Regions from separate parts of the Arthrobacter sp. NPDC057388 genome, predicted to be linked through region 2. Evidence: riboswitches for the same ligand, from Rfam matches in the RefSeq annotation. Region 2 holds a riboswitch; each other region holds the start of a gene.
What was found. A riboswitch is a leader RNA that binds a small molecule or an ion and turns the genes downstream of it on or off. The one in region 2 is predicted to bind cyclic di-AMP.

Region 1: linked by a shared signal. The riboswitch ahead of ACFUTU_RS00790 (NlpC/P60 family protein) and the one ahead of ACFUTU_RS06735 (C40 family peptidase) in region 2 are both predicted to bind cyclic di-AMP.
Region 3: linked by a shared signal. The riboswitch ahead of ACFUTU_RS08100 (hypothetical protein) and the one ahead of ACFUTU_RS06735 (C40 family peptidase) in region 2 are both predicted to bind cyclic di-AMP.

The regions. Positions count from the first base shown of each region.
Region 1 covers NZ_JBHVBL010000001.1:177,730-181,904, forward strand. Annotated here, with positions in the region: gene ACFUTU_RS00785 (SulP family inorganic anion transporter) at 1-1,193, shown strand, start outside; cyclic di-AMP (ydaO/yuaA leader) riboswitch at 1,374-1,539, shown strand; gene ACFUTU_RS00790 (NlpC/P60 family protein) at 1,543-2,355, shown strand; gene ACFUTU_RS00795 (GGDEF domain-containing protein) at 2,620-3,759, opposite strand; gene ACFUTU_RS00800 (bile acid:sodium symporter family protein) at 3,912-4,175, shown strand, end outside.
Region 2 covers NZ_JBHVBL010000009.1:94,787-98,961, forward strand. Annotated here, with positions in the region: gene ACFUTU_RS06730 (NlpC/P60 family protein) at 1-752, opposite strand, end outside; gene ACFUTU_RS06735 (C40 family peptidase) at 855-1,568, opposite strand; cyclic di-AMP (ydaO/yuaA leader) riboswitch at 1,621-1,814, opposite strand; gene ACFUTU_RS06740 (M23 family metallopeptidase) at 1,927-2,748, opposite strand; cyclic di-AMP (ydaO/yuaA leader) riboswitch at 2,760-3,002, opposite strand; gene ACFUTU_RS06745 (metal-dependent transcriptional regulator) at 3,177-3,872, opposite strand.
Region 3 covers NZ_JBHVBL010000012.1:15,185-19,359, reverse strand. Annotated here, with positions in the region: gene ACFUTU_RS08110 (glycosyltransferase family 39 protein) at 1-59, opposite strand, end outside; gene ACFUTU_RS08105 (glycosyltransferase) at 56-1,558, opposite strand; gene ACFUTU_RS08100 (hypothetical protein) at 1,810-2,718, opposite strand; cyclic di-AMP (ydaO/yuaA leader) riboswitch at 2,724-2,877, opposite strand; gene ACFUTU_RS08095 (ATP-binding protein) at 2,982-4,175, opposite strand, start outside.

The DNA.
Region 1 (4,175 bases), on a different contig from region 2:
TGTTCCAGATCCTGCTGGCCGTCCTGGGCGTCACCCGGCTCATGCGCTTCATCCCGCGCTCGGTGATGGTCGGGTTCGTGAACGCACTGGCCATCCTCGTATTCATGGCCCAGCTGCCGGAGCTGATCGGGGTTCCCTGGCCCGTGTATCCGCTGGTCGGCGCGGGACTGCTGATCGTCGTCGGCTTCCGCAGGATCACGACGGCGGTGCCGTCACCATTGGTGGCCATCGTCCTCCTGACAGTCCTCGCCGTGGCGGCCGGGATCGACGTCCCCGCCGTCCAGGACAAGGGCCAGCTGCCGGAAAGCCTGCCCACACTGTTCATCCCCAACGTGCCGCTGACCTGGGAAACCTTCCAGACCATCGCCCCGTTCTCGCTGTCCATGGCGCTCGTGGGGCTGCTGGAATCCCTCATGACGTCCAAGCTCGTGGACGACATCACCGATACCCGCTCCAACAAGACCCGCGAATCCTGGGGCCAGGGCGTGGCCAATATCGTCACCGGGTTCCTGGGCGGCATGGGCGGCTGCGCCGTGATCGGGCAGACGATGATCAACGTCAAGGGCTCCGGTGCCCGCAGCAGGGTGTCGACGTTCCTCGCCGGCGTCTTCCTGCTGGTGCTGGTGGTGACACTCGGTGACATCGTCGGACTCATCCCCATGGCAGCCCTCGTTGCGGTGATGATCTTCGTCTCGGCCATCACCTTCGACTGGCACTCGGTTGCACCCGCAACACTGAAGCGGATGCCCAAGTCGGAGACCGCCGTCATGCTCATCACCGTGGGCACCGTGGTGGTCACGCACAACCTGGCGATCGGCGTCGGTGTTGGCGTTCTGGCAGCGATGGCAATGTTCGCCCGCCGGGTTGCGCATTTCGCCACCGTGGAGCGGACGGAAGTGGAGCTCAACGGCCGGACAGTCGCCACCTACACCGTGGACGGTGAGCTGTTCTTCGCCTCCTCGAACGACCTCTACACCCAGTTCGACTACGCCCGCGACGCCGAGCCGGACATCGGCGGCGTGGTGATCGACCTGCATGCCTCGCACCTGTGGGACGCCTCCACCATCGCCGTCCTGGACGCGGTCACGGAGAAATACCGCAGGCACGGCCGCGAGGTGGAACTGATTGGCCTTAACTCAGCCAGCATCCAAATGCGGGAACGGCTCGCCGGAAAACTGAATGCCGGAGCGTGAGGTTAATCACGTTACTTGACCGCTCAACCCTTACCTGACGCGGGTCAGCTCCAAATGAATGACACGCTGCCGTTACCTTAATGTGACATTACGGAAAGCCTCCCGTACGGTGGAAAACGTGCCTTCTTCACCGAAGGGGCACTCCCGCGCTGATTGCCTAACTCTGCCGCAGCCCGAGGAGTCAACCGAACACCCATGTCCGGCAGAGACGGGGAAACCACTTTTTGGCCCGCACTCAGCAGGCCTTGGGGTGAAGCCGCGCAGTTCCTGACCATGCTCAGGACCGCGGCCGGGTGCCTCCCATCCGAATCCGACAGCTCACCTCGCAGGCATCGGGAGAGGCTTCTTCATGTCGTTCCGCTTTATTTCTGGCCGCCGTGCTGCGGCCGCCCGCTCCAATCCGTTCACCCGCATCGCCTCCGCAAACGCCGGCATCAGCCGCCAGGCAGCCGTGATCCTCGCCGCTTCCGGCCTGGCTTTCACGGGCACCGTGGCCGCCAATGCCGGCGGCGCCGCCCCGGCCCAGCCGGCTCCGGCCGCCGCCCCGCAGGCCGCCCGCCAGGTCCAGGCTCCCCTGAACGCTGCGTCCGGCGTTCAGATCGAGTTTGATCGCACCGCGGTCAAGTCGGCACCGGCACCGGTGGCCGCACCCGCCGCCGCCAAGCCCGCGGCGAAGCCCGCCGCCGTAACGCCCGTGGTGAAGAAGGTGACGCCCGTCGTTGCCGCCGCTCCCAAGGCCGCAGCCGCACCGGCCGCCGCACCGAAGGTGACCGTCAAGGCCGCTGCTGCGGCGCCGAAGGCTCCGGCGGCGGCACCCGCGAAGGCCCCGGTCAAGGCGGCGGCAGGCGTCAACGCCGCCATGCTGGCCTCGGCCTACGCCCAGATCGGCATCACGCAGGACTGCACCGCCATGGTGGAGAAGGCCCTCGGCGCCGCCGGAATCCGGGTGGGCGACCTCGCCCCGATGCAGTTCCTGAACCACGGCAAGGTTGTTTCCACTCCCCAGCCCGGCGACATGGTGGTCCAGTCCGGCCACGTGGCCATTTACGCCGGCAACGGCAAGGTCATCAGCGGCGGCATGAACGGCATCAACGCCACCATGGCCCACCCGCTGTCCTGGCTCACGGCCACCGGCCCCGTCACGTTCGTGCGCGCGGCCTGATACGGGCTGACAGCCAAAACTGAATCCCGCCGTGTTCCGCTGCCTTGGGGGCGGCGGAACACGGCTATCCCCCAAGGTGCTCCCACCTTTCTCCAAGGATGCCGGAACACACTGGCTATGCCTGATGAAAGACCGCAGTCTCCGGCTGCGAGTCAGGATCGCCGGGTCCGGATTGTCCCCCATGCATTCCGGATCCGGTGCCTGCCTGTGCAGAACGCTGCTGCGCCGCTCGACCACGCACGGCACAGCTCACCCATGCATGGCTCAGCCCCGCACGGTGCGGTTCCGCCCCTGCGACTTGGCCTCGTAGAGGGCCACGTCGGCGGCCGCGATCACCTCGTCAAGGTCGGCGGTTTCGGCGTTGTAGACGGAAATGCCGTAGCTGACGGTCGGCATCCGCAGCAGCTCCGGGATGTGCTGGCCCGCCATCCTCCTGCTGATCTCACCGGCTATGATCTCCGCGCTCTTGGGGCCGGCGCCGGGCAGCAAAAGGATGAACTCCTCGCCGCCGTAACGCCCGGCAAGGTCCGTGGACCGGACCGAAGCGCTGCATGCCCCGGCAAACGCCCGCAGCGCCAGATCGCCTGCCGCGTGGCCGAAGGTATCGTTGACCGCCTTGAAGTGGTCCAGATCAGCCAGGATCAGCGAACCCCCGCTGTTGGCGGCCTTGCTGCGGGCCAGCTCCTCGGCGGCTGCTTCCAGGAAGGCGCCGCGGTTAAGGAGGCCGGTCAGCCCGTCCAGCGTTGCGACAGTCCGCAGCGCCCTCGTCTGCTGCTCAGTGCTCAGCCCCGCCATGCTGAAGGAAACCACCACCAGCAGCACCATGGTGACCATGGTGGTCACCGCGGATCCGAAGAACGTAACAAAGACGGCACCGTCCTGCCCGTTGATCAGGAAAACCAGCAGCCGGCAGAAGTAGAAGGCCGCCACGCCGCCTGCCGCGATGGCCATGGGGATCCTGACCCGCGAATAGCCCGGCTCCAGCCGCCACAGTTCATGCGAGGCCAGGCCGATGAGCACTGCCATGGACCCCAGGAACACTTCTCCCCCTGCCCAGGCGTTCGTGGCGGGGTTGTCGACGGCGGCGGCCACGCCGGCCAGGACCGGCAGCGCCACCGACAGCCACGGGCTGGGTTTGAGGTTGCGAAGGGAGCGCGCGCCGGCCCAAACGCAGCCCGCACCGGATATCAGCAGGACATTGCCCAGGGGGTTTGCCCAGACCTGTTGCGGGGTGCCGTTCATCAGGAAGAACGCCGCACCGAGAAGGAACAGGAGAAGGGCCGCGCACCACCAGGCGCTGTAGGGTGAGCGCGTGCTGCGATAGGTGGAAAAGTAGAAAAGCAGGGCCAGAATGAAGGCCATCGCTGCAAAGGCGATCCGAAGTGTCGCCGTGTCCAGGATCATTCGGCCCCCTAGAATCCCCGTCCGATGCACTCCAGTATCGCACCCCGGGGCCAGCCTCCGCAGTGCTCCCGGCAGTTTCCAGAGACGAAACAATTTGTCTGACATCAGTCACGAATTCGGGCGTTTCGGCCCGGCAGTGCCAGCATTATTGAATGCTTGAGGCAACAAAAAATTCCGCACCGACTCCCCCTGCCACAGCGGCCGACGCCGCACCCCTGAACCCCGCCCTTGCCGCAGAGGCCAGGATTGCGCGCGTCGCGGTCACTGTCTTCCCCCTGCTGGTGCTGGCGGCAGGAGTTGCCGGGTTCCTGCTCCCCGGTGCCTTCAAGCCCCTCGGCCCGGCGGTCCCGTACCTGCTGGGAATCATCATGTTCTGCATGGGCCTGACGCTGACGCCCCCGGACTTCGCAGCTGTT
Region 2 (4,175 bases):
AACAGCGCGGTGGTTCCGCCGTTCCAGCCGCCGTGAACGGCCTGGCCGTTGCCGACGTAGACAGCGATGTGGGCCAGGCCCATGCCGCCGTTCTGGTAGTAGGCAAGGTCGCCCGGCTTCGCTTCAGCGGCGCTCACGGTGCGACCGAGGGACAGGTAGCCGGCCGGCCAGCCGTGGTAGTGGATACCCACTGCGGCGAGGGCGTTGGTGGCAAGCGCGGTGCAGTCCTGGGAAACACCGAGCTGGGCGTAGGCGGCAGCGGCGATTGCAGCACCCTGGCCGCTCGCGGCGGTGGTCTTCGGCGCTTCCGGAGCAGCGGTCTTCACGGCAGCGGCGGCCTGGACAGCCGGAGCGGCCTCAGCAGCCGGAGCCGGAGCCGGCGCAGCTTCCTCGGCGGGCGCGGCTTCCTGCACCTTGACAACAGGCTTCGGGGCCTCGACGACGGGAGCCGGGGTGGTGGAGACAGCAGGCTTCTCGTAGGAGATGGCGATGCTGGAAGCGGCGGAGATGGTGGCCGGAGCAGCGGACTGGACTTCCAGCGTGGAAGCTGCGGCGGATTCGCGCTGAACGTTGGTCTCAGCGGCGTTGGCGGCGATGCCGCTGGTCAGGACCAGACCGGAAGCAGCAGCGATAACTGCGGCCTGGCGGCCCACACCACCGGCGTTGTCGCCGACGGCCTTGGCAATGACAGCCAGCGAGTTGGTCTTGGTGACCTCGGCGCGGTGCCGTGCAATGGTCGCACGTGTAGTCATTAAAGTTTCTCTCTTTCGTGTTCCACGGTCCGCGGTAGCAGGCCGTGGGTTATCGACGCGCCAGCATCTTGGGGGTAAGCCGGCCCGTCTCGAATCGGATTTTTAGCGAAGGGTGTAAAAAGCGGACGTGCCCGTTGCGGACACCGCGTGCAGGAGAGTGCCCTGCGAGGGGTTCAATGCGCTGATCATCATGCCGTTGCCGACGTAGATTCCCACGTGGGCGCCGCCGTTCTGCATGACCAGGTCACCGGGAGCAGGCGTGGAGGTGGGCTTCATGGCGTTCCACGCGTTGACGCGGGGAATGCTGATGCCTGCCTGTGCGTAAACCCACTGAGTGAAGCCGGAGCAGTCCCAGCCGCTGGGGGTGGTACCGCCCCAGACATAGGGGCTGCCGATGCCGGTGTACGCGATTGCAGCCAGTCCGGACGCTGCGGCGGAGGCCGCACCATCGGCGGACTTTGCGGTGACGGCCATGGCCCCACCGGTGCTCTCGTCGTCGCTGGCCTGGCCTGCCTCGGCTGCCTGGCCCTCATCGCTCGACTGCGGAGCGATGGTTTCGGCGACCGGGGCAGCCACGGTGGTGACTTCAGGACGCTCGAAGGAGACAGTAGCGGTGGGCGCGGCGGTCACAGCAAGCTGTGCGGCCTGGGATCCGGTCTCCGAGGAGGCGGAAACACCAATGTTGGCATCGGCTGCGTTGGCCGGCAGGCCAACACTCAGGATGAGTCCTGAAGCAGCTGCGATGACAGCTGCCTGGCGACCTACTGTGCCGGCATTGGCGCTAACCGCCTTGGACACGGAGTCCAACGGGTTCATACGAACCGTCTGCGCGCGATGGCGCGCGGCATTGTGGCGTGAAGACACGAAGGTAGCCTCTCCCAATGCCTACGAGGTGAGCTGTCGGATTCGGATGGGAGTCACCCGGCCGCGCTGCTTCCTGGGAAGCTTTGCGACTTAACCCCAAGGCCTTCTTGCGAAGACCAAAATTGGTTCCCCCGCCCCTGCCAGACGATGTAATGCGAACGGACCTTGAGCGGTGGCAGAGTTAGGCAATCCACTCAAGAGCGTCAACTTCGGCGAAGTTGACGCGGTTTAGACGGTACAGCAGTTCGGAGCGAAAGTCACATTCAGGTCACGGCGTGTCACGGGAATGAGAGTGCTCACTCGGATTGGCTCAGAGCCAGCCGGTGGGATCAACGACGTCGCCGTTGACCATCACCTCGAAGTGGAGGTGGCAGCCGGTGGAGGCGCCGGTGGTCCCGCTGAGGGCCACAACTTCGCCCCGGGTGACCTTCTGGCCGACCTGGACGCTGGAGGACGACAGGTGGTTGTACGTGGTTTCCAGGCCGTTGCCGTGGTCGATGACCACGCGGTTGCCTCCCCCGTACGGGTGCCACCCGGCGAAGGTCACCTTGCCGCTGGCCGCTGCCAGTACCTCCGTGCCGCACTGGGCGGCGAAGTCCTGGCCGCGGTGGAATTCGCCGGCGCCGCCTGTGATCGGGCTGACGCGGTAGCCGAACGGCGAGGACTTGACCATCGTGGTCAGCGGCGCGCCGAGGGAACCCACCGAAGCCGAGCGGCTGATGCTGCCGGCTGACTGGGCACTGAGGAGCTGCTTGAGCTTCCCGTCCGGGTCCCCGGTGGTGGAGACCGATGTGCGGCTGAAGTCGATCTTTGCTGCTGCTTCTGCGGACACCTTGGGCTGGGCCGGTGAGGCGGCCGAAGCCGATGCCGTTTCCTGCTGCTCGCCCGCAGCCAGCACCGGGCTGGTGGCGGGGACGGTAACAGTCAGCAGCAGGCCGGTGGCAGCGAGGGCTACGCCAGCTTTCTGCCCAACGCCGCTGGCTGAAGCGAAATCCGTAACCTGCCGGAACGGACCCCGGCGGCGGCGCGCTTCACGCTGGGCGTCCCGGGGACGGTCCGCGGAAATGGCCTCCGCAGGGCGCGGCTCCGGAGCGGGACCGGTCGCGCGGCGGCGGCCCCGGGCATTCTGCATGGACAAGTACTGCTTCCTCTCTGGATAGCCTGCGAAGTTAGCTGTCGGATTCGGGTCAGAGAGTGCGTAGACCCGGTCCGCCATGACAAGCCAATCCGGCACAGGGGTATCCCGGGAGGATTCCTTCTGCGGAGAGGACTTGCTGCTGCGGACTTCACCCCAAGGCTGTGAAACAGCCGGTTGTGGTTCCCCCGCCCCTGCCAGTGGGTGACTCGTGCTGCTGATCTGCTGGCAGGGTTCGGCTCCAGATCAGGTAACGCTTTTGTATCGGCGTTGCCGTTTAACTATAGGCGATTAAAGAGCGCAGTAATAATTCCGTTATATTCGCTGTGCAAAAGTGGTGGGTCATCCTGCCTGCAGATGTCAGACAGAAGCCTCGGTCATTGACGAAGGGCCCCACGGCTGCCCGCGGAGGGTCCCGCCGGGACCTAGTCCACGCGGACGAAGACGTGCGCGGCCACTTCCGGCGGCAGCTCAAGGGCGCCCTCAAAGCCGGGCACGCGCACCGAAATGTACTCCCCCACGCGCTCCAGCGAGACGGCGGCGCCGGGCCGGATTCCGCCCTCATCCAGCTGGAGGAGGAGCTCCGGCTCCACCTGGATGGGTTCCGCCAGTCGGCTCACCCTGACCTTCGATTCCGGGCCGTAGCCGGTCATGGCGTCGAGCAGGTTCACCACGCCGTCCGCGAACGGGCGGGCCGGCTGTCCGCCGAGTGCCGCGAGTCCCGGGATCGGGTTGCCGTAGGGCGATTCGGTGGGGTGGTCCAGCATTTCGTAGATCCGGCGCTCCACCCGTTCACTCATGACGTGCTCCCAGCGGCACGCCTCATCGTGGACGTAGGCCCAGTCGAGGCCGATCACATCGGCCAGGAGGCGCTCGGCGAGGCGGTGCTTGCGCATCACCTCGGTGGCGCGCTTGCGGCCCACTTCGGTCAGTTCGAGGTGGCGGTCACCGGAGACCACAACGAGGCCGTCGCGTTCCATCCTGCCGATGGTCTGCGAAACGGTGGGACCCGAGTGGCGGAGACGTTCGGCGATGCGTGCCCGAAGCGCCACGATGTTCTCTTCCTCCAGCTCCAGGATGGTGCGAAGGTACATCTCCGTGGTGTCGATCAGATCCGTCATTCAGCTCAGCTCCTCGAGCACAGTATGTGTGTCTGTCCCACCGTACCGCGGGCCCACGCACCGGGGGCCGGCAGGCTGCAGCGGCGGTCGCATATCCGACGGCGGCGCAGCACCGGCTCTCTGCCCGTGCGTCCACTGCCAGCTTAGCCTATTTTGAATTAGTCCGAATAATTCATGAAGCAGGGGGCGGCCTTTGTCTCAGTGACCGGACTATGACGGGCCCGTGTTCCCGGGGTATCCGCGCTTCGGGCAGAATAAGGAGGGTCTTCGTGGCGGTCACGGTTGCCTGCCGGCCACCACCCC
Region 3 (4,175 bases), on a different contig from region 2:
CCGGCCTCGGCCGGGCTCTGTATCGCCGTCCGGTGTGGGGGAGTGGCGGTGGTGCTCATGACTGTGTCATTTCTGTGGTCGGGAGGGATGAGTGCGGAAGGGATGCCTCGGAGGCGGCAGGATCTGAGGGAGCGTTGGCGGCGGAGGCGGCAGGATCTGGGGGAGCGTTGGCGGGGGAGGCGGGATCTAAGGGTGCGTTGGCGGGGGCTGGCCGCCGCCGGAAGACCCACAGCCGGAACAGCAGGAACTTCACGGCCGTGGCCGCAAGGTTCGCGGCGGTGACGGTTGCCAGCTCAAGCCAGCGGTCCGGCGTCGTGCCTCCCGGCAGTGCGCCGCTGTGGACGAGCGCCAGTGCGCCGGAGGTGAGGGCAAGCCCGATCCCGAAAACCAGCAGACCTTCAAAGTGGTGGCGGGCAACGTCGCTGTTGCCGGCGATGCCGAACGTGAAGCGCCGGTTGGCGGCCGTGTTGGCCACCGCGGTGGTGAGCAGCGCCAGCAGGTTGGCGAGCTGGGAGTCCATCAGGTTGCGGCAGAGGTAGAAGAGGACCAGGTAGGCGAGGGTGGAGGCGACGCCGATGGCGCCGAACCGGACCAGTTGGCCGAACAGGCTGCCGCCCGGGCTCTGTTCCTGGCTGCGGGAGGCTGCCGGGAGCGGGCCGCGGGCCAGGGCTGCGCGGAGTTCGGCGACGGGGATGCGGCCGGTCACCATGTCCTTGCTGAGCCGGGCCATGCCGCGGACGTCGGCGAGGGCCGTCTGGACGATGTCCACGCTGGAGTTGGGGTCGTCGGTCCAGTCCACCGGAACTTCGTGTACCCGCAGGCCGCACCGTTCGGCCAGGACCAGGAGTTCCGTGTCGAAGAACCAGGCGGTGTCCACGGTGTGCGGGAGAATCTGCTGGGCGATGTCGGCGCGGATGGCCTTGAAACCGCACTGTGCATCACTGAAGTGGGTGCCCATCAGCGACTGCAGCAGGAAGTTGTAGCTGCGGGAGATGAATTCGCGTTTGGGTCCGCGCACCACCCGGGAGTTGCGGGTCAGCCGGGTGCCGATGGCGAGGTCCGAGTGGCCGGAGATCAGCGGTGCCAGCAGCGGACCCAGCGCCGCCAGGTCCGTGGAGAGGTCCACGTCCATGTAGGCGAGGACCGGCGACGGCGAGGCCAGCCAGACTTTCCGCAGGGCGTTGCCGCGGCCCTTCTCCTCCAGGTGAACCACGGTGACCTCACGGAGTTCCCGGGCCACGCGTTCGGCAGCCTTGAGCGTTCCGTCGGTGCTCGCGTTGTCCGCAACGGTGATGCGGAACGGGTGCGGGAACGTGCCGTGGAGGTACGCATGGAGGCGGCGCAGGCACTCCTCCAGGTCGCGCTCTTCGTTGTAGACCGGGATGGTCACGTCCAGGACCGGAACCGCAGCGGAGGTGTCAATGGGCGACCGCCGCGTGCGCCCGATGAGGCTGTGCGCCTGGGTTTGCCCCGCCGCGCCGGCCCCGTGGAGCGCATGCGTCCGGGTGTGCAGCGGTGGGTGAGGCGGGGTTCCGGAGGCCCGGTCAGTGATGGTCATGCATCAACAGTGGCGGCCGCTGTTATGAGGGTTTTAGGCCAAAGCTGTGCAGGGGCTGTGGAAGTGCTTCTTGGACGGGTTTCCTGACGGAAGGCGGCAGCATTTCTGCACCTCTTTGCCGGCCGCGTGAGGGCGCGGGCAGCAGAAAGGGCCCCGGATCCTCGCGGATCCGGGGCCCTCGGCACTCTAACCGGGCACCCTAAAGCGGTGCAGAAACGTTGGACGCCAGCCGATTCGGCCGCGGCACCCGGTCAGTACCAGTTGTGGGAGAGGTGCCAGTTCAGCGCACCGCACGGGGAGCCGTAGCGCTCCTTGATGTAGCCCAGGCCCCAGTCGATCTGGGTCCGGTAGTTGGTGCGGTAGTCCGCGCCGGCGCTCGCCATCTTCTCGGCGGGCAGCGACTGCACGATGCCGTAGGCGCCGCTGCTGGCATTGGTGGCCGTGGTGCGCCACTCCGATTCCTTGGTCCAGAGCCGCTTCAGGCACTGCATCTGGTCTGCGGACCAGCCGAAGGAACCGAGCTTGCTGGCCGCGTAGGCCTGCGCGCCGGCAGGATCGTTCACGGCAACCGGGGCGGCCTTCGCCTTGGCAGCGGCGGCAGCCTTGGCAGCAGCGGCTTTGGCAGCGGCAGCCTTCGCCGCAGCAGCCTGTGCGGCTGCGGCCTTGGCCACCGCGGCGGCGTTGGCGTCGGCCGTGGCCTTAGCAGCGGCGGCTTTTGCCGCGGCCTTGGCGGCGGCGGCCTTAGCGGCAGCGGCCTTCTTGGCGGCGGCAGCCTTGGCCGCAGCCTCCTTGGCGGTTGCCGTGCTGACGGACTGCGGGGCGACGGACGCTGCGGACGGGGCCGGCAGGGCGGAGATCAGCGTCTTGTCGAAGCTCAGCGTCTGCCCCGCGTCAGCGGTGGCCGCCGACGATTGGGCGGCCGAAGGCGCGGCCTGGTCGGCCGCCTGGCCTGCGGCGCCGACCCCCACGAGCACCGCCGCGGCGGTGGTCAGGACAGCCGCGCGGCGGCCAAAGGACGGCAGGCCTGCAGCGAAACGGCCGAAGGCAGTAGTGGGGCGGGCCGGTTCGGCGCGGTGCCGGGAATTACCGGGGCGGGAAGTCGTGCGGCCAGACTTGTTCGAGGCGCGTTCAGGGCGCGCCTGAGTCTTAAATTCAGACATGGTGGATTGCCTCTCAACACCTGCGGAGTTAGCTGTCGGGTTCGGATGAGGTCATCCGGCCGCACGGAATAATCACGTGTCGGCTTCACCCCAAGGGCTGATGCGGAAAGCCCGGGACTCTGGTTCCCCCGCCTCTGCCTGAACTAGCGGAATCCGGGAAGCGGCAGAGCTGGGCGTCAATCCGGACATGCGGCTCCCGTGGCGGCCGCACCCTATCGACGGTACAGGAGGCTTTTGATTAAGTCACATTTAGGTAACGGACATCACGGCGACGGCGCGGCGCCTTGCATGGGCAGCCGGACGGCGAATTCCGTGCGGCCGGGCCGCGACGTGACCTCCACGGTCCCGCCGTGCGCCTCGATGATTGACTGCACGATGGACAGTCCCAGGCCGCTGGTTCCCTCGGCCGCAGCCACGCTCGCGTCCGCCGGCGAAATCCCCGGTATTGCCTGCGATGCGGGGGCGCCAAGGGCGGCCGGAGCGCCTTCGCCGCCCCCGGCAGAACCCTGTGCCGCGGCGGCTGCCCGGGCCATGGCCGGCTGCGCCGGCGTTGCCCGTGACGCGTCTGCGCGGGCAAAGCGCGCGAAGACCTTGTCCACGAATTCGGGCGGGATGCCGGCGCCGTCGTCCGTGACCGTTATCACAGCGCTGCCGTCCGCCGAACGCATGACGCCGGTGGTCACCGTGGTGCCGGGCGGGGTGTGCTTGCGTGCGTTCGAGAGCAGGTTGACCAGCACCTGGTGCAGCTGTGACGCATCACCCCGGACTGACACGGGTTCCTCGGGAAGGTCCAGGTGCCAGGCCCGGTCCGGTGCCATGACTTTCTCGTCGCTGACGGTCTCGATCACAAGCTGCGTGAGGTCCACGTCGCTGAGCTTGAGCGGCTGGCCCTCGTCGAGCCGGGCGAGCAGCAGAAGGTCCTCCACCAGCGCGGTCATGCGTTCCGACTGGCTCTGCACGCGGGCAAGCGAGCGCTGGCCGTCCGGGGTGAACTTTTCGGTCATCCGCATCAGCTCCGTGTAGCCGCGGATGGCCGTGAGCGGCGTGCGGAGCTCGTGGGAGGCATCGGCGACGAACTGCCGCACCTTCATCTCGCTTTCCTGCCGCGCTTCCAGCGCATTGGAAACGTTATCCAGCATCTGGTTCAGGGCGTACCCCACGCTGCCCACTTCGGTCCCGGGATGGGCGTTCGACGGCGGGACACGGACGGCGAGTGCCACCTCGCCGGCGTCCAGCGGCAGGCGGGACACCTGGGTGGCCACCTCGGAGAGCTGCTCCAGCGGCTTCATGGTGCGGCGGATAAGCACCGTCCCGGCCAGGCCGATCAGCACCAGGCCGCCCAGGGACACGATGGTGATGGTCCAGACCAGCGACGTCAGCGTCTTCTGCTTGTCTGTCAGCGGGAGACCGGTCACGATTACGTCGCCGTAGGGTGTCTGGGTGGCCACCAGCCGGTA